Regions from separate parts of the Xenorhabdus entomophaga genome, predicted to be linked through region 3. Evidence: predicted binding sites of a transcription regulator. Region 3 holds the regulator's gene; each other region holds the start of a gene.

What was found. The regulator PurR, encoded in region 3, represses purine synthesis genes. The targets are predictions, from matches to a motif close to CANGCAAACGTTTGCNTG.
Region 1: AAC854_RS09725 (NCS2 family permease) is a predicted target of PurR. The motif match lies at 2,988-3,005, and genes of this name have one in related genera.
Region 2: guaB (IMP dehydrogenase) is a predicted target of PurR. The motif match lies at 4,000-4,017, and genes of this name have one in related genera.
Region 4: purL (phosphoribosylformylglycinamidine synthase) is a predicted target of PurR. The motif match lies at 3,938-3,955, and genes of this name have one in related genera.

The regions. Positions count from the first base shown of each region.
Region 1 covers NZ_JBBMXH010000037.1:30,339-35,640, reverse strand. The annotation lists gene glk (glucokinase) at 1-172, opposite strand, end outside; gene AAC854_RS09735 (DUF1479 domain-containing protein) at 399-1,661, opposite strand; gene AAC854_RS09730 (hypothetical protein) at 1,755-2,459, opposite strand; gene AAC854_RS09725 (NCS2 family permease) at 3,084-4,430, shown strand; gene AAC854_RS09720 (penicillin acylase family protein) at 4,575-5,302, opposite strand, start outside.
Region 2 covers NZ_JBBMXH010000019.1:151-5,452, forward strand. The annotation lists partial or broken gene AAC854_RS05970 (IS1 family transposase) at 1-309, shown strand, start outside; gene AAC854_RS05975 (putative mucin/carbohydrate-binding domain-containing protein) at 346-2,373, shown strand; gene xseA (exodeoxyribonuclease VII large subunit) at 2,547-3,908, opposite strand; gene guaB (IMP dehydrogenase) at 4,082-5,302, shown strand, end outside.
Region 3 covers NZ_JBBMXH010000025.1:13,305-18,606, forward strand. The annotation lists gene rnt (ribonuclease T) at 226-885, shown strand; gene AAC854_RS07380 (Grx4 family monothiol glutaredoxin) at 975-1,361, opposite strand; gene sodB (superoxide dismutase [Fe]) at 1,722-2,300, shown strand; gene purR (HTH-type transcriptional repressor PurR) at 2,857-3,882, shown strand; gene punR (DNA-binding transcriptional activator PunR) at 3,886-4,794, opposite strand; gene punC (purine nucleoside transporter PunC) at 4,957-5,302, shown strand, end outside.
Region 4 covers NZ_JBBMXH010000006.1:26,339-31,640, reverse strand. The annotation lists gene purL (phosphoribosylformylglycinamidine synthase) at 1-3,853, opposite strand, end outside; gene mltF (membrane-bound lytic murein transglycosylase MltF) at 4,120-5,302, shown strand, end outside.

The sequences.
Region 1 (5,302 bases), on a different contig from region 3:
CATTGATTTCGCAGTTCTGTTGTTCCAGATAATGACGGATAACAATTTCAAGTGATGCGTAATCCGCACAAGGATATAATTCGACCGCGCTCAGTTGCCCGGTATCCACATCACATAATGCCAGACGTGCATTTGTGCCACCGATATCGCCTACCAGAGCATAAGTTGTCATGGGGTATCTCCTTAAGTCTTACGAAATGGTCTATTCCTTTCATCTTTCAAGTTGCTTGTTTGTTAGCTGTGCTGCAATTTGAAATTTATAGGCATATGTCTTAATGAACCGATCAAAACTCAAATTGAGGGGATTTTACACAAGGTTGGGCATAAAGGCCGCATAAAATATATCGATATTGTTGAAATACCCATATCGACAACGGTACCAGTGATAGGTAAGCGGTTTATTCTAATCTTAGGCCACGCCGGCCAATGGGATTTAATTCAGCGGCAGTGAAGCGGTTTTTCCAGTTTATTTCATAGTGTTCACGGGGGAAGTCTGCCGGAGATGTGCCTTTCTCAAGTGATTCTGCAACTTTATGTGCATAAGCCAGATTTCTGTCACACAGAGGAGCAGCAGGGATATACATGACATTCCCCCAGCCTTGTTGATTTTCCACAGGAGCAACGGAATGGATGAGGTCACAATGCCACCAAACAGAGTCACCGGCCTGTAATGATGGAATGCTACATAGCCCACGGGCGAGGTGAGGATGCCATTTTTCGGTAGTTGGCAGTGCTTTGCCGGGAGCAACGCCACAGAGTTCATCTTCGGGCACATCATGGAGCAGGGGCCGTAACAACAAATAGGCCATCGCTTCTGGCACGGGGACAACATGCAGAAGCCCCTGATTGAGCGCCATATCTGCCAGCGCTGTCCACCCCTGAAAAGTGCGAAAAACCGAACATCGGGTGACGTTATCCAGTTCGTATTCATTCATATCCGGACGATGCGCTGCATCCCAGGGATCGTATTCTGCAAATCGGTTATTGAAAATATTTCTGAATACTTTTTGATAAGTAGGATGTAGCCAACGCTCTAAAGCGCCGGAATCCGTATGAGCGCCAAGCCCTTTGGATGTTGTACCCGGTGGCCTGCGGCGAATACGGTCGGGGTAGATCATGCTGATATCAGGCTCAAACCAACGTGTTCCGGCAGATTCATATTTCCACAGGTGATTGAGAAAAGATTGTACTTTTGCAATTTCTTCACTTTGTCGGGCCTGCATCTGTGCCTGCGACCAGTAAATTGGATAAATTTCCGGGCGAGAGGCTTTCAGGTTGCTGAAATAATTATCGCCGGTGCCTTGATAAACAGTATCGAAATGGTTTCCTTCAAGGTAAGCAAGTATGGATTTATCCCATGCAAGCGCGGTATCACGGGGAAAATTTTGTCTGACAATCAAACACCCACGGCGTTTAATCTTTTGTATGGTTTCTATCGGGATTTGGTTTTCGGCCAAATCACGCCAGTGGATTGCAGGCCAGGCACTCCCTGTGGTTTTTTCATCTTCCCGCGCGGCGGTGAGTTCTTTTTCTATTTTGTTACAGACTTGATTGAATAGACTTTCAACATCGCCTATTTGATTGCGCATGGCCTGTTTCATCTGGCGTATTTTCTGGCGGTAATCATCTGGGAAAGTTGTAGAAGTAAAAGATATATTCATCGTATACCTCATTCGTTCAGTATGATTGGTTTATCGTTTTTATGGGTGGACAGCAGTAAATTTGCCTGTATTTACCTCCAAATCTGATGTCTTTTATAGCAGATCATTTTTGCTGATAACAATCAGGCGATGGCGGTGTACTTCGGCATCATGTCCCCAACAGAATGCTTCCCACTTTCCAATAAGTTCATCCATTGATGAAATTTGTGTTAATGGACGATCTATCTCTGTTCCATCAGAGACATAGACGTGATATTTCGTTGAAATAGACCATGCAATCATTACTTGCCAAAAGCGTTTACCATCGCCTGTTTGTTCTTCATCAGTGACAATAATGCTGTAGTTTTCTAATAGGTATTTGAAGAACTGCCTTGGAAAACCACTTGCAGCATCTTGGTGTTCAGCGGAAAAAGTACGCCATACCATGATTTGAGTACATGTTTCTTTATCGATGATAATATCTTTGCGGAATGTAAGCATAACTGCGTAAACGGTTTCCGGATTATCACCTGTAGTTATCATGCGAAATTGATCTTGTTTGAGAGATTTTACAAAACGGTATCCATAAGGGGCGATGAACCCTGGAAAAGTGAAATCTTTTGCGCCATTTTCCAGAAAAGTTTTGGTATGTTCCCTATTTCTCTCAGAAGTATGTAACTTACGATTGAATTCTGCATCAGGAATCAAATAAGGCATTATTGGTTCCCCTGTTGTGTTGTTATAACTCGACATATTTTGCCCCCAATCAGTAGGATCACCAGAAAATTGTGTAGAAACGGTTTCAAGTTCATTATACATATTCTCGTAATGATTGAGTAAATATTCGTCAATTTTAACCGCTTATCCCGTAAATATACAGAGCATAAATTTTCAGTTACATTCATCTTTGATCAATATATTGATTATGACGAAAGGTTAAATATTTATTTAAGTCCAACTTTTATCCTAATAACTAATAATAAGCTGTTACCAGATAAAGTTAGTGATGAGGCAATTGCATTGAGAATCGATCACTCAAAGTGAAAAATTACAGAGTAAAAAAATTTATACAAATATAAGTTGTTAGATTGATAAATAGGATGGTCTTTTTGTCACCTATTTCTTCTATCAATAAAAATACCTAATCTTGAATTAGATAAATAAAAAATTGTACAAACAAACAGAATTTCCACCACAAAATTTATGATTATCGCTTGATTCTTATCCCCGATTCACTGGATAATCATTCGCCTCAAATTTTCTCACTATTTTTTTGCCTTAAAAGCCAAACGATTGCGCAAACGAATGGCTGAACCGATGAGTACAGCCCGGATTTTTTTATCCGGTGACGTAATCGTTTTCGTTGGCGTTCCGTAAGGCAGGGTAGGGAGAAATGACGATAGATTTTTTAGCGAAATAGTCAACAGAAAGCAGGGGAAAAACATGTCTGGTACGCAGGCACCAACTCAATGCAAACTCGATAAGTATTTTAAGATTACTGAACGCGGATCGACGGTACGTCAGGAAGTTCTCGCTGGATTAACAACATTTTTGGCGATGGTGTATTCCGTTATTGTAGTACCGGGTATGCTTGGACAAGCCGGATTTCCCCATACTGCCGTATTTATTTCTGTCTGTTTGGTGACGGGCTTTGGTTCATTATTGATGGGGTTATGGGTTAATTTGCCGATGGCGATTGGCTGCGCAATCTCGTTGACTGCCTTTACTGCGTTCAGCTTGGTATTAGGCCAACAGGTGAGTGTTCCTGTGGCGTTGGGAGCCGTTTTCCTGATGGGATGTTTGTTTACGATCATTTCAGTAACAGGGATACGTTCATGGATTTTGCGCAATATACCAATGGGAATTGCGCATGGAGCAGGTATTGGTATCGGGCTATTTCTGTTGTTGATTGCAGCAAATGGGGTTGGGCTGGTCATTAAAAATCCACATGCAGGTTTACCCGTTGCGTTCGGATCGTTGACGGCTTTTCCAGTGCTGATGACGTTATTGGGGTTAGCGGGAATTATTGCTCTGGAGCGAAAAAAAATTCCCGGTGGTATTTTGCTGGTAATTATTGCAATCTCAATTATCGGCTTAGTTTTTGATCCTGCCGTAAAATATCAAGGGATTTTTAAATTTCCTACGTTGGGGGAAGATGGCTTATCCCTGATGTTTAGTATGGATATAATGGGTGCCTTACAGCCTGTAGTGCTACCGAGTGTTCTGGCGTTGATAATGACTGCGATATTTGATGCGACAGGAACGATTCGGGCTGTAGCCGGGCAGGCAAATTTATTGGACAAGGGCGGCCAGATTATCAGTGGCGGTAAGGCATTGACTGCTGATTCTGTCAGCAGTATCTTCGCTGGCGCGGTTGGTTCTTCTCCGGCCGCAGTTTATATCGAATCTGCTGCGGGAACGGCGGCAGGTGGGAAAACCGGTTTAACTGCTTCCGTTGTGGGTATTTTATTCCTGCTGATTTTATTCCTGTCTCCATTATCGTATTTGGTTCCTGCCTATGCGACAGCTCCTGCTTTGATGTATGTCGGGTTACTGATGCTGAGTAATGTGCGGAAGCTGAACTTTGATGATTCTATTGATGCGATGTCAGGCTTGCTGTGTGCGGTGTTTATCGTGCTGACTTGCAATATTGTGACAGGAATTATGCTGGGCTTTAGTGTGCTGGTTGTTGGGCGTATTCTTTCTGGTGAATGGCGTAAGCTGAATATTGGCACGGTTATTCTTACTATCGCATTAGTGATATTTTATGCCGGAAACTGGGCTATCTAGTTGGTTCTATGAACTGGGGGTTATTTAACCTAGGCCGCCTATGAAGTCGGTATGGTTCTGCGAAAGGGATGAGGTATTGCCGCCTCATCCCTTTCAATTACAACGACATGTTTCTGCGAAAAAACACTTTCACGAAATACTTTTTTAATCTGCCAAAATCAAATGTTGATAATTTGGGTCTGCGATAATTTCTGATTCTTTAAATGGCAGGCGCAACCATTGCTTCACCTTATACGAGCGAGTGGCATCGCTATAGTGAGGGGAAGCAGGATCATCTGATAATGAGGTTAATAATAAAGTATAAGCCTCCACTTTATTATGCGGGAAGCTAATAAGTTGTAAGTAACTATTGCCAAAAATCTTGGTCTTTTCTCCACCGGTATTTTTTATACAGGCGATAGTGAAATAGCCGATTTCACTACAGCCGCCATATAAAGGAATCCGCTGCTTTTCTCGTGATAAATATAAATAGTCCCCCCTTTGGGCATTCAATGCTAAACCACGGTGATTTAGATCCAGCACGGTGGCTCCCAGAGCTTGTCGGAGTGTCTCAGTTATATCAGCATGTAATTTACGCGGCGTATTTAATGGGTCATTTTTGTTAAAGGGAATGGCAAACAAAACATGATCCGGTAAATTCAATAGCCGGTTCCAAACACCATCCCAGATATGGGCACCCCGTGCGGTGAGATTACCACTATTATCCCAAGCCTTCAGGATATGGCAGGCCTGAGCTACATCAACGCGTTGTGGTGAGGAGTAAGTTGTGTCATTCAAAGCATCATGTTTTACATCGATCAACGGTGAATGACAAACTCTCTCTAACAGTTCGGATTTGAACAGTTCGGCGGTCAGAACACGGCTGTCCAATA
Region 2 (5,302 bases), on a different contig from region 3:
CGTATGAAACGGATAGTGGCGCATGTGTTTGGTGATCGCAGCAGGAAAACGCTGGAAAAATTACTGGCGTTTCTGTCCCCTTTTAATATCCGGTTTTACTGTACAGATGATTATGCCGTTTACGATAGCCTTCCTGAAGGAAAACACCTCACCGGAAAGAAATTTACCCAACGTATCGAGAGAACCAATCTCACCCTCCGTATCCGCCTAAAAAGGCTGAATCGAAAAACGATAGGTTATTCCAAATCCGAAAAGATACACGATAAAGTGATAGGAACGTTCATTGAAACAGAATACTACTTTTTCTAAACGATCTAACTATTGGGTTCATGACCCTATAATGCGCTGGCAGGCGTTTCATTTGAGGCTGAAAACGATTCGGATCGCAATATTAAAAACCGCTACTTTATGAGGGCCGATAAAAGCAGCCTTGGCGGCGCTTTCGCTTATTACAGCTCCGGCTGGACGGCGCAAACCGGCGGCTCAGTCAGCAGTTGCTGGCTGACGCCGAAAGATGATAACTGGGGCAGTCTGCATGAAATTGCCCACGGTTATGAGGGCCCCTTTACGGGGGATAAATACTTTTCTACTGGGGAAGTGTGGAACAATATTTATGCCGCCTGTTATCAGGACGTGATGTTAGGTGAGCGCAAATATAAAGAAGGCTGGCTGTATAATTACGGCAATATGGCGAAGGTCGAGAAGGAAATCGTCGATCTGATTGCTCAGGCCACCCCGCTCAATCAATGGGATCTGCTCTATAAGTTGTATTTCGTTGTATTGATGGTGGATAAGGCGGGAAAGAATGCCTTCACGCATTTCAATCAGCAGTACCGCGCAAACTGTAATACACCAGGTTTTGTACTTTACGAACATGCGTTGCTTGATATGTTGTCCGAAAGCTTTGCGATGGTTAGTGAGCGGGTGGACGTAACGCCATTCGTTCAACTGACCGGCGGCTACGTGACCCAAACACAGCGGGATCGTAACGCGTTCAGCCATGCCAAAGCGGTGTACCCGCTGTATCAATTGGTCAATGCACAGCAGTTGGATGAAGTGAAAACGCAGTTGAAGTTGGATTCCACCTTACGATTGGTCGATGCCTCACAGCTGAAAGTCAGCGGCCTGAAAGGCAATGTCACCCTTAATTTTACTATTGATGATTTTGCGCAGATTTATGGCGAGGATCTGATCCTGCTAGAGGGGGCGCGCTACGCCTATAAAACGCAGATCAACAGTCCGACGATGGTATTGAGTGAGCTGCCGATTGGCGTTTACACACTGCGTCTACCCACCGGCAAAGATCGCAAATATCAGCTAACGTCAGGTTATCTGGTGGTGAAGCAGGGGGATAGTGCGGTAGAACTCCACTTTGTCAAAAAGGTCTCTTCATCGATCATCTCACAGAAGATCAACCTGCTGGGATTGGGCGGTGCCGTTTTCGCCACTCTGGTGGCCGATTATGCCCAGGGTAAGCTGGTGATTGACGTCACCAACACCACTCCGCACGTCTATTTCCCTAACGTCACCTATGCCAAAATTTTCGTGCGCGATCCGCAAGGCGCGGTGGTGTTCAGCAAGGACATTCACGGCACCCAGGCGAGCCTTAGTCATGACGAACTGCCTTTTACTGCGGGCTACCAAATTGAAATTTATCATGCAGAGCCGAGTCTGGTGCGGGTGAATCCGGACTATCCAAACATTATTGACAATAAAAACAAAACCAACCTATTGACGCTCACCAACAGCGGGCTGAGAAATGAAGCGCTTCAGGGTGATCCGGAGCAGGCGTTGCTGATGCGGTTGAAGGGGGCTGCGGAACGTTTGCGCAGCTATCCTCAGGCCTATTACGCACCGTTCTCGTCTTTCAAAGACGACATTTATCTGGCTATCAATATCTTTGGCAGTCCGCAGCGTGAGCAGTTGTTGGTAACCTATCAGGATTGCATTCCCGCCGACAACACCCGTCCGGGCGATAATCAGGGCAATGCCTTCACTCTGGCCTATAAGGGGTTTAGCGATCGTCAGTTCCTGACCGGCGTCGTCGATCTGGTGAAGAAAACCCTGACGGTGAAGATTGAAGCAGGGATTGCGCATTCTTACTTCCCAGGAGTTTACGCTTCGATCGGTTACGAGGATGCGGACGGCAACAGCCTGTACCGTTATGAGGTCATCGGCAACCAAACACAGCAGGTTCGCTCGGTAGTGTTGCCTATCTCCGGTTACGGCGGCGAGGTGATCCGTCTGTACCATGAAGAGCCGGATGATCGTTTAATCATCACCAACGATATGCGGCAGGTTCGGTTGGCCGAAAAGGGAAAACAGCAGACTTACCGCACCACATCAGTGGGACTGGAGAGAATTACTGATTAATAAGGGCCCGTGCGGCGGCAGAGGTCACCGCACTACGGGGAGCTGCTTCCCCGACATACATTTTTAGTGCACTTAACGATGAAATTTCTGTCTTTGAGAAGAATGCAGATTACTTCCGTGGAGGGGGGTTTTTAACAAATCCCCCCTAATTAGTCCCATATAACCGTACTAATTTAATTTTTCTCTTGCTTACTTTTTGTAACCTGTATCACCTGACTCTCAACCCAACCATCCTGCAATCGTGTTTTCACCATATCACCCGCTTTTACCTGCTTAACTTGTTTCAGCAACTTTCCATCCGGTGCTTCACTGATGCTGTAACCACGGCTTAATGTTGCTAACGGGCTTACGGCTTCCATTCGTGAACAGGAGATAGCAAACTTTTCCCGACAACGTCCTAACTGCCGCTCAATGGCCTGTTGCAAACGAAAATCAAGCTGTTGGATCGATTGATTATAATGGCGAATTTTCCGTTCGGGATTGGTTTGTAACAGCCTCTGGCTCAACTTCTCGTATGAAATTGAATTTTGTTTCAGGCAACGTAATAAACTATCAATCAACTTTTGGCGCAATTCAGCCAAATGATTTTGTTGCCGTGCCAGGCGCAAATCAGGGCGTTGTTGTTGAAGCCGATGGGACAACACATTAAACACGCGTTGTTTTTGGGCAAAGAAATAATCCATCGCCATTTCAAGGCGTTGTTGTAAGGATTGAACTTGCCTCAATAACTCTATCTGATTGCGGCTAACCAGTTCTGCTGCCGCAGAAGGGGTAGGAGCGCGTAAATCAGCAACAAAATCCGCAATTGTCACATCCGTTTCGTGCCCGACAGCACTAACAATGGGAATACGGCTTTGGAATATCGCACGTGCAACTTGCTCATCATTGAAGCACCACAAATCTTCTAGTGACCCTCCGCCACGTCCGACAATCAGAACATCACATTCTTGTCGCGCATTTGCCAGTTCGATTGCGCGAATAATTTGTAATGGCGCTTCAGCTCCCTGCACTGCGGTGGGATAAATAACGATGGGCAAGGAAGGATCGCGCCGTTTCAGTATATTCAGAATGTCGTGCAATGCAGCGCCACTTGCCGAGGTGATGACACCGAGTCGCTTTGCCGGTGAGGGCAGGGGTTTTTTATGGATCGGATCAAATAGGCCTTCTGCGGTGAGTTTTTGCTTCAACATTTCAAATTGTTGTTGCAGCAACCCGTCTCCGGCAGGCTGAATACTTTCGACAATCAGTTGATAGTCGCCCCGAGGTTCGTACAGCGTGATTTGTGCCCGTACCAGCACTTGCTGACCATTTTGTGGACGAAATGCTGCCCTCAGATTACTGCTTCGGAACATGGCGGCACGAATTTGTGCCCGTTCATCTTTTAATGTGAAATACCAATGTCCTGACGATGGCTGAGAAAAATTGGATATTTCGGCAGATAGCCAAATTCTGCCCATTTCCAGCTCCAATAGCTGACGAACCGTCTGATTCAGACGGCTAACAGAAAAAATTCCGGTATTGGTTGGTAGTGACATGTGAGCTAGATCAAATTTTAAAACAAGGACTTAATTGAACGATATTAATCTCCTTATCTGACTAATCAAGAATTTTTTTCAAAAAATGCTGGAGGCAACCGATTTCGGCCTGTATAATGCCGCGGCAATATTTTATCCCTCTTATTGCTCCATAGCCTGGTGAGATATTGCCCATGTTACGTATTAAAAAAGAAGCATTAACTTTTGACGATGTTTTGTTGGTTCCTGCCCATTCTACAGTCCTGCCAAACACAGCAGATCTGTCCACCCAATTAACTTCTACCATTCGCCTGAACGTTCCTATGCTTTCCGCTGCTATGGATACCGTGACGGAATCTTCACTGGCAATTGCACTGGCACAGGAAGGGGGCATTGGCTTCATTCATAAAAATATGTCAATCGAGCGTCAAGCCGAAGAAGTCAGCCGCGTGAAGAAACACGAAAGCGGTGTTGTTACCGACCCTGTTACTGTAACGCCACAAACGACTCTGCGTGAAGTCCATGAATTGACTGAACGTAATGGTTTCGCTGGTTATCCGGTGGTCACCGAAGAGAATGAATTGGTGGGTATTATTACTGGTCGTGATGTCCGTTTCGTTACCGATTTGGATCAGCCGGTAACTGCGGTGATGACGCCGAAAGAGCGCCTCGTGACAGTAAAAGAAGGCGAAGCCCGTGAAGTCGTTTTGCAGAAAATGCACGAACAACGTGTTGAGAAAGCGTTGGTTGTTGATGATAACTTCCACCTGCTCGGCATGATTACGGTGAAAGATTTCCAGAAAGCAGAGCGTAAGCCAAACGCATGTAAAGATGAGCAGGGTCGTTTGCGTGTTGGTGCTGCGGTTGGTGCAGGTGCCGGTAATGAAGAACGTGTTGACGCATTGGTCGCAGCGGGTGTAGATGTGCTGCTTATCGACTCTTCACACGGTCATTCCGAAGGTGTTTTACAGCGTATTCGTGAGACCCGCACTAAATACCCTGATCTACAAATTATCGGCGGTAACGTAGCAACCGGAGAAGGCGCTAAAGCGCTGATGGAAGCGGGTGTGAATGCGGTTAAAGTAGGTATCGGCCCTGGCTCTATTTGTACGACTCGTATCGTAACGGGTGTGGGTGTTCCTCAAATCACTGCAATTGCAGATGCAGTTGAAGCATTGGAAGGTACTGGTATTCCTGTTATTGCAGACGGTGGTATCCGTTTCTCTGGCGACATCGCCAAAGCGATTGCGGCAGGTGCATCGTGTGTGATGGTCGGATCAATGCTGGCTGGTACAGAAGAATCTCCGGGTGAAATCGAACTTTATCAAGGCCGTTCATTCAAATCCTACCGCGGTATGGGTTCTTTGGGCGCGATGTCTAAAGGCTCTTCTGACCGTTACTTCCAGACTGATAAC
Region 3 (5,302 bases):
GATAAGTTTTGAGTTGCAGCCTTGTTGGCTGCTCTCACTCCAGCCACATAGTTCACTATACTCTCAGTGATTCCTTCTTTCATAATCACTCTGCATTTTGAAATCTATTAAGTAGATCCTTTCCATTGGATAAATATTACTTCTGCAAGACATAGCAAATTTTGTCATAATACGCCCTATTCCAGATTTAAAAACAGAATCCTGAAGTTAAGAACTAAAAATCAGATGCCTAATAAAAACGATCAAAACATGCTAAGCGGGCGATTTCGCGGCTACTATCCTGTTGTCATTGATGTCGAAACTGGTGGTTTTAATGCGCGTACAGACGCTTTACTTGAAATTGCTGCAGTCACTTTAAAAATGGATGAGGAAGGCTGGCTGATGCCCGCTGATGCACTGCATTTCCATGTTGACCCTTTTGAAGGTGCTAACCTTGATCCTGCTGCTCTGGCATTCACAGGCATTGACCCCACAAATCCCTTGAGAGGAGCAGTCAGCGAATACACTGCATTGCATGCTATTTTCAAAATGGTTCGCAAGGGTATGAAAAACACTAATTGTAACCGTGCAATCATGGTCGCCCATAACGCCAGTTTTGATCATAATTTTGTTATGGCAGCCGCGGAGCGTTCCGGGTTAAAGCGCAATCCATTCCATCCATTCGCGACATTTGATACTGCGGCCCTCAGTGGGTTGGTTCTTGGTCAGACGATCCTTGCCAAAGCTTGCATCACTGCGGAAATACCGTTTGACAGTAATCAAGCACACAGCGCGCTTTATGATACCGATCGAACTGCCCTGCTATTCTGTGAGCTCGTTAATCGCTGGAAACGGCTTGGTGGCTGGCCATTACCTTCCGCAGGTACTGCTGACAGCGAGTCTTAATATATTAATTCAGATACATTAAGCCCCACTCCTATTATGGGAGTGGGGCTACAGAAATAATTTATCATTCCGACAAATTATTCACTTATTTATTCTTGTTCACGGTATTTGTCAGCAGTTTCTTTGATTAAAGCCTGTAACTCACCGCGCTGGTACATCTCAACAAGAATGTCACAACCGCCAACCAGTTCACCATCAATCCACAACTGAGGAAACGTTGGCCAATGCGCATATTTAGGCAATTCAGCACGAATATCTGGGTTTTGCAGAATATCCACATAAGCAAAACGCTCGCCGCAGGCAGATAACGCCTGAATTGCCTGTGCAGAGAATCCACAGCTCGGCAATTTAGGAGAACCTTTCATGTACAGCAGGATTGGATTCTCACTAATTTGGCGTTTGATTTTTTCAATGGTTTCTTCAGTTGTTGTATTAGTAACTGTGTTGGTATTGGTATTTGTATTCATAGTCGTCATTTTTGCTTCCTTAAACTGCAAGTGCCATTCATCAGCATCAGAAAAGTTTGATTCAGAATACCACTTTCTACTCTGATTTTTCTACCGCGAACTTTCCATGGCAAATTTTTGCCATGATTTACAACAAGTATTCATCAGGTATTTTTATCCCAATTAGCCATATTAAGTTCATGTTATAGTTCAGTTCTGCGCCAGTTCGCAGCTAAGTAGCATCTTTTCTTCTGTTATTTAGCAAAAAAGTTGTTAAGATAATTATCAAAACAGCAACATGATAATAAGCTTAGATTTGCTCTGCCCATGATTCAGTATCTAAGTCATGGTTTACAGAGCCAAAAACCCGATATTAAAAAGGAGCATGCAATGTCTTTTGAATTACCAGCATTACCTTATGCCAAAGATGCCCTGGAACCACACATTTCTGCAGAAACTCTGGAATATCATTACGGCAAACATCACAACGCTTATGTTGTGAATCTGAATAATCTGATTAAAGAGACCGAGTTTGCCGGAAAATCCCTGGAAGAAATCATCAAAACATCTGAAGGTGGCATTTTCAATAACGCAGCACAAATCTGGAACCATACTTTCTACTGGCATAGCCTGTCACCAAATGGTGGTGGTGAACCAACCGGAAAAGTGGCCGATGCTATCAACAGTGCTTTCGGTTCTTTTGCTGAGTTCAAACAGCAATTTACTGACGCTGCCCTGAAAAACTTTGGTTCTGGCTGGACATGGCTGGTCAAGAAAACTGACGGCAGCCTCGCTATCGTTAATACTTCTAACGCAGCAACCCCACTGACAGGCGAAGATAAGCCAGTTTTGACAGTTGACGTTTGGGAACACGCATATTACATCGATTACCGCAATGCGCGTCCTCAATACCTGGAGCACTTCTGGGCCTTAGTCAGCTGGAAATTTGTTGAAGAAAATCTGGCTTAATAAGATTAATTCTCGTCCCAGTTTGAAATAACAAGGGCAAGTGCACCTATTCACCACATTATGAACAGGTGCACCTACCCTTAAACAAGTGATGTTATACCTCAATTCTTTTTCTCGAACTCGATCAGATAAGGCAAAGGCTTCCCAGAAAAACAATCATGATTAATGCACTGCTGGCAGCCAATAATCCCAACTTCAGATCTGTGTCCATAGACTATCCTCAACGTGAAAATTAAGATATCTCAATACCATAAGTTTTAGATGGTTATTTATCGCATTATCTAAAAAACTAGACTGTAATTCTTGAACCATACTCTTTATAACATCGATTATTACTTTCACTTTTGAGCTAGATCAGACAAAATTCAAGGTTCATCGCTAAATTATTGCCAACGACCACTCTATATATAAATATATTGGCAAACGCTTAACAAATATCTATATCCAATAGATTTCAGGTTGCAAAGTGACACTAGCTAGAGCAATCAACTATGTGGCAGCCTGAAAAATGAAGGGTATATAAATTTAGACCATAAGGTCAGGAGTCCTTTTTATCATGGCAACGATTAAAGATGTGGCTAAACGCGCTGGTGTTTCGACCACAACTGTATCCCATGTTATCAATAAAACCCGCTTCGTCGCCGAAGATACAAAGGCTGCAGTTTGGGCTGCAATTAAGGAGCTGAATTATTCTCCCAGCGCCGTTGCTCGCAGCTTGAAAGTTAACCACACCAAATCCATCGGATTATTGGCAACATCAAGCGAAGCCCCTTATTTTGCTGAAATCATAGAATCTGTTGAAAATAGCTGCTATAGCAAAGGTTACACGCTGATTTTATGTAATTCTCATAACAATCTTGATAAGCAGAAAGCTTATCTCGCAATGTTGGCACAAAAACGCGTAGATGGTTTGCTGGTAATGTGTTCAGAATATCCTGAACAGCTTTTAGGTATGTTGGAAGATTATCGTAATATTCCCATGGTAGTTATGGATTGGGGAGAATCCAGAGGGGATTTTACTGATGCAATTATTGATAACGCTTTTCATGGTGGTTACTTGGCGGGTCGTTACCTTATTGAACGCGGCCATCGTGATATTGCATCTATTCCGGGACCGTTGGCAAGAAATACCGGGGGCGGGCGTCACCAAGGTTTTCTCAAAGCACTGAAAGAAGCCAATATCACTATTCGGGACGAGTGGATTGTACAAGGTGATTTTGAACCTGAATCCGGTTATCAGGCCATGTGTAAGATCCTGAACCAAAAGCATCGCCCAACGGCTGTTTTTTGCGGTGGTGATGTTATGGCAATGGGGGCAATTTGTGCAGCCGATGAATTGGGATTACGCGTTCCACAAGACATTTCTATCATCGGTTATGACAATATTCGTAATGCCCGCTATTTTACACCGGCATTAACAACCATCCACCAGCCCAAAGAACGTTTGGGGCAAATGGCCTTCTCAACGCTATTGGATAGGATCATTAATAAGCGTGAAGATGCACAAACTATTGAAGTCCATCCGCGTCTCGTTGAGCGTCGCTCCGTGGCGGATGGACCTTTTATCGATTATCGCCGTTAATAGTTAATTTTCCTGCAACCACTCAGCATTAAGTGTTTCACTATCTCCAAGATAACTAAGTAACCAACTTAATGCTGGTGAATGACATTCTTCTGACCATGTTAAGCAACATGGGCTGTCAGGCAGTGGTTGTTCAAGTTCCAGTGCAATCAGCTTTCCTTTACGGATCAACGGCAGTGCACGATGCTTGGGCACCATCCCGACACACAATCCATCCATCAGGCAACTCAATCCAGCATCCCAATCAGGTACAATCAATCGCCGTTGGTTATCCAAAGCCCATGTATCGCGTTTAGGTAAGCTGCGAGAAGTGTCTTCAAGACACAAACTGGAATAACGACGGATTTGATCATCGTTCAGTTTTCCCGATATCTCAGCCAGTTCATGTTCAGGGCTGGCGACACACAACCAGGGCATGAATCCCATATCCCTAAAGCTATATCGCTCACCGACAGGAGAGGCACGTGTCGCCCCAATGGCAACATCCACCCTCTCATCTACAAGAGCATCCCATACACCATTAAAAACTTCAGGATAGATAAACAATTCAATATCTGGAAAATGGCGGTAAAAATCCAAAATCAACTGAAGTGTCCGCTCCGGCTTTACAACTTGATCAACCGCAATACTGAATTGTCCCCGCCATCCATTGGCTACTTGCTGGCACTGGTGTCGGGTGTGTTTCATTTTTTTGATAACTGATCTCGCCTCCTTGACAAAAATAATTCCAGCCTCAGTTAAATCCACATCACGATGACGCCGTTCAAATAAAGGTACTGCCAGCCATTCTTCAAGTTGTTTTACCGTATAGCTGATAGCGGAAGGTACACGATGAAGCTCTGATGCAGCAGCGCTAAAACTTCCTGTTCTGGCAACAGCATCAACAACTTCCAGAGAGTATTCAGACCACATATATATTCCTTTCAATTTTTTTCACAATATGGTGCAAATATTACCGTTTCACAAGTAAAAATCATGCCATATAAAATAAGTCGGGTATCTCCTTATCAATTACCACGTCAAGTTATTAACACTATTTATTAACATCACTTATTAACACCATTTATTAATATTATGGCAACAAATAAAAACTCAACTTCATTCATGTTTTATCTCGCCGGCCTGAGTATGCTCGGCTATTTGGCTATCGATATGTATCTGCCTGCTTTTGATGCAATGAAAGCAGAATTAGGTACCTCAGAAAACGCCATTAGTGCGAGTCTCAGCATTTTTCTTGCCGGCTTTGCCTTTGCACAGCTTTTATGGGGACAATTATCTGATCGCTTAGGCAGAAAACCTGTTCTTATTATCGGATTATCTCTGTTTTCCATTAGCTGTTTAGGTATGCTCTGGGTAACGGATGCCACACAATTGCTGGTACTGAGATTTATTCAAGCAGTTGGCGTCTGTTCTGCTGCGG
Region 4 (5,302 bases), on a different contig from region 3:
GCATCCACGGGCTATCTTCGCCCCATTCTTCAGGGTGCCAGGAATTACTGACAGTACGGAATACCCTTTCAGGATGAGGCATCATCACCGTGACCCGTCCATCAAGGCTGGTCACTGACGTAATGCCGTTCACAGAACCATTCGGGTTTGCAGGGTAATTTTCTGTCACTGAACCATAGTTATCAACAAAGCGCAGTGCCACTTGCTGCTGCTTTTCAAGTTCCATCAAACTTTGGCTGTTTCTGAATTCCACCTGACCTTCACCATGAGCAACCGCAATCGGCAAGCGAGAACCTGCCATATCTTTCAGGAACAGCGAGGGGCTATCCACGACTTCCACCAGACTAAAACGCGCTTCATAACGCTCTGAACGGTTACGAACAAAGCGCGGCCAGTGTTCTGTCCCCGGAATCAGTTCATGCAAATTAGACATCATCTGGCAACCGTTACACACGCCAAGTGCCAGCGTATCCGGTCTTGCAAAGAAGCTCGCAAAATCATCACGCACTCGTGAATTAAACAGAATGGATTTTGCCCAACCTTCACCCGCACCAAGCACATCCCCATATGAAAAACCACCACAGGCCACGAGTGTCTGAAATTGATCCAACGTGACGCGGCCACTCAGCAAATCACTCATATGGACATCCACGGCCTCAAAGCCCGCACGATGGAATGCAGCCGCCATTTCGACCTGAGAGTTAACACCTTGTTCACGCAATACGGCAACACGCGGATGTATTTTTTTCGAGATGTAACAAGCAGCAATATCTTCAGCAGGATCAAAAGACAATTTCACATTCAAACCAGGATCATTCTCATCCTGTTTTGCCTGATGTTCTTGATCAGCACATTCTGGGTTATCACGCAGGCGCTGCATTTGCCACGTCGTTTCCGCCCACCATAAGCGCAACGTACTGCGGTTTTGGCGATAAACCTCCATATTGTCACTGGAAATAATGAAGTCATCGCCTGACTGAGCTTTACCCAGATAATGTATACAACCATTCAAGCCATGGTCAGCCAACAGATTTTCAACCTGTGCTCTGTCAGTTTCGCGAATTTGTATCACTGTGCCCAATTCTTCACTGAACAATGCCGCAAGGATATCTTCATCAAATGCACTGAGATCGACATGCAATCCACAATGGCCCGCAAAAGCCATTTCAGCCAATGTCACCAGCAGGCCACCATCTGAACGATCATGATAAGCCAACAATTTTTGTTCTGAAATCAGTTGCTGAATTGCATTGAAGAAACCACCCAGTTGTTCGACACTGCGGATATCCGCCGTTTTATCGCCAAGCTGACGATAAACCTGGGCCAGCGCAGTTCCTCCCAGCGCATTCTGCCCTTGCCCCAGATCGATCAACAAAAGGGCGTTGTCATCTTCGTTAGATAATTCTGGCGTTACTGTGCGGCGAACATCTTCCACCCGGGCAAAGGCACTGATAACCAATGAAAGTGGTGAAGTCATTTCACGTTCTTCCCCGTTTTGATTCCAACAGGTTTTCATTGACATCGAATCCTTACCCACTGGAATGGTCAATCCCAGCGCCGGACACAGCTCTTCCCCCACCGCTTTCACCGCAGCATACAAACCCGCATCTTCACCTGCATGACCTGATGCCGACATCCAGTTAGCCGATAATTTCACCCGTTTCAGATCCTGCACGTACGCAGAAGCGATATTGGTCAATGCTTCCCCCACCGCCATACGTGCCGAGGCAGCAAAATCCAGTAATGCAATCGGTGCCCGCTCTCCCATTGACATGGCTTCACCGTAATAACTGTCTAAACTGGCAGTGGTCACCGCGCAATCTGCCACAGGGATTTGCCACGGGCCAACCATTTGATCACGGGCAACCATACCCGTTATAGAGCGATCCCCAATCGTAATCAGGAATGTTTTTTCTGCAACAGCCGGTAAATGCAGAACACGTTTTACGGCTTCCGCAAGATCAATCCCTTTACGATCTAAATTTTGCCCTTGCGCTTTCAAGACCTGCACATTTTTTAGCATCTTGGGTGTCTTGCCGAGCAGCACATCCAAAGGCATATCGATTGGCTGATTATTGAAATGGCTGTCATTCAACACAAGGCGTCGTTCTTCTGTTGCTTCCCCAATCACGGCATAGGGAGCACGTTCCCGACGGCAAATTTCTTCAAACAGAACAAGCTGCTCAGGGGCTACGGCCAGAACATAACGCTCCTGAGATTCATTGCACCATAACTGCAATGGACTCATTCCCGGTTCATCATTGAGAATGTTACGCAGCTCAAAGCGCCCACCCCGGCCACCATCACTGACTAATTCAGGCATGGCATTTGATAAGCCACCAGCCCCTACATCATGGATAAACAGAATGGGATTTTTCTCCCCCCGTTGCCAGCAATTATCGATCACTTCCTGACAACGGCGTTCCATCTCTGCATTATCACGCTGCACAGAGGCAAAATCTAAGTCCTCATCAGATTGACCCGATGCCATTGAGGATGCAGCACCGCCCCCCAAACCGATATTCATGCTTGGCCCACCCAGCACAATTAATTTTGCGCCAACTGGGATATCCCCTTTCTGGACGTGCTCTTCACAAATATTCCCAATTCCCCCTGCCAGCATGATGGGTTTGTGATAACCACGTAGTTCTGTACCGTTATGGGAGTACACTTTTTCTTCATAAGTTCTGAAATACCCCAACAATGCCGGACGACCAAACTCGTTGTTAAACGCGGCGCCGCCCAATGGCCCTTCCAGCATGATATCCAACGCACTGACAATACGTTCAGGCTTGCCGAAATCTTCTTCCCACGGCTGTTCAAAGCCAGGAATTTTCAAGTTTGAGACTGAGAACCCTACCAATCCGGCTTTAGGTTTAGCTCCCCGCCCTGTTGCGCCTTCATCACGAATTTCGCCCCCGGAGCCGGTTGCAGCACCAGGCCAGGGCGAAATCGCCGTCGGATGGTTATGGGTTTCGACTTTCATCAAGATATGAGCGGACTCTTGGTGGTAATCATAGATGCCCGTTGCGGGATCAGGGAAAAAGCGGCCAACATGGGAGCCTTCCATCACAGCAGCGTTATCTTTATAAGCTGAGAGCACATAATCCGGTGTCTGTTCAAATGTATTTTTGATCATTTTGAACAACGACTTGGGTTGAGCCTGACCATCAATAACCCAATCTGCATTGAAAATTTTGTGGCGGCAGTGTTCAGAATTCGCCTGAGCAAACATATAGAGTTCAACATCCGTCGGATTACGTTCCAACATCTGGAACGCTCTCACCAGATAATCAATTTCATCCGCAGCCAGAGCCAGTCCCAGTTCAATATTTGCTGATTCCAGCGCTGTCCGTCCCAATTGCAAGACATCAATCTGTTTCAATGGCGAAGGTTTTTGTTGGGTAAACAGAGCATCAGCCTGTTCAAACTCCGTGAACACACTTTCCATCATGCGATCATGCAATAATGCTGACAGCGCTTGTCCCTGCTCAGCATTCATACCATCACCCTGAATATAATAGGCAATTCCCCTTTCTAAACGGACAATCTGGTTTAGACCACAATTGTGGACAATTTCTGTCGCTTTCGATGACCAAGGAGATATTGTTCCCGGCCTTGGTGTAACTAACAATAGTTGACCTTTCGGCTCATATTCAGCCAAAGAGGGACCATATTTTAATAGCCGATTTAATTTTTCCCGTTCATCTGCTGTGATTGGAGCGCTAACATCTGCAAAGTGCACATATTCTGCATAAATGTCTGTAACAGGAAGCCGCTGATCTTGGCACTGGGAAAGGAGCTTAGTAATACGAAACGCTGATAAAGCGGGCGAGCCACGCAGAATTTCCATAATAATAGGTTCTCTCATCTTAGAAGCAAAGCCTGACTGATGCCTTAGGGGAAACGCGAGACATTATAGAGGAATGTTCGCCCTGACGAAACCGTTTGCGTGACCATTTATTAATCTAACAATACACTTAATAAAGCCTCTAAATTAATTTAATAAAGTTGCACATCCCAATTTTGTTGCGCAAAATTCTCGATTACTGGGAATTTGACCATGCTATTATCTTACATTTCACACGGGGCCTAATCGCACTAGCGAGAGATAACTATTTGAGTAATATAAAGATTAATTATTTTGTTATCGTTATTATCGCGCTCCTCTCTGCTGCCATCATTGGCCTAAACATCAATTGGCCCAATAAACAGCAGGAGCAGATAAACAAAATTCTGGCACGGGGAGAGCTTCGGGTTAGTACCATCACCTCTCCTCTGATTTCTCTTAACAATAAAAATGAACCCACGGGATTCGACTATGAACTAGCCAAGCGGTTTGCTGATTATTTGGGTGTTAAACTTATCATTAAATTTCGTACCAACATTAACCAGCTTTTTGACGACTTAGAAAATGATAAAGCCGATTTTTTGGCTGCCGGTCTTATCTATAATAGGGATAGGCTGGATCAAACACGCACGGGCCCTGCCTATGCTTCGGTCTTACAACAGCTGGTTTATCGTAAGGGAACAACGCGCCCACGCTCGTTTAATGATTTAAAAGGCACTCTCATCGTCACTGCTGGCTCAGCCCATGCAAGCGAACTAAGAAAATGGAAAGAGCAATCTTATCCTGATCTAACTTGGCAAGAGACGTTACACGAAAACGCTCAGCAATTACTTGAAAAAGTTTCTGAGGGAACAATCGACTATACAATCAGCGATTCAATCAGCTTAGCCCTGCAACAGCGTATTCATCCCAATTTAGCCGTTGCTTTTGATGTCAGTGAAGAACGTCCCCTGACTTGGTATTTAAGACGAGATGATGATTATAGTCTCTATTCAGCCATGCTTGATTTCTTCAGCATGTTGGCTGAAAACGGCATTATGTCGCGGCTGCAAGAAAAGTATTTCAGTCATGTCGGTTCGTTCGACTATTTCGATACCATTTCATTTATTCGTGCCATCAACACAACATTACCGACATATCAGCCGATTTTTGAAAAATATGCCGGTTCACTTGATTGGCAATTAGTGGCATCTATTGCATGGCAAGAATCGCATTGGGACCCTCAGGCAACGTCTCCCACCGGCGTCCGTGGCCTGATGATGCTTACTCGCCCGACAGCGGAATGGGCAGGCGTTCACGATCGGCTAGATCCGGAAGATAGTGTGAAAGGTGGAATGTCTTATCTACACTATTTGATGGATCGGTTGCCAAAAACTATTCCGGAAGATGAACGTATCTGGTTCGCCCTCGCCGCTTATAATATGGGGTATGGGCATGTGCTTGATGCCAGGA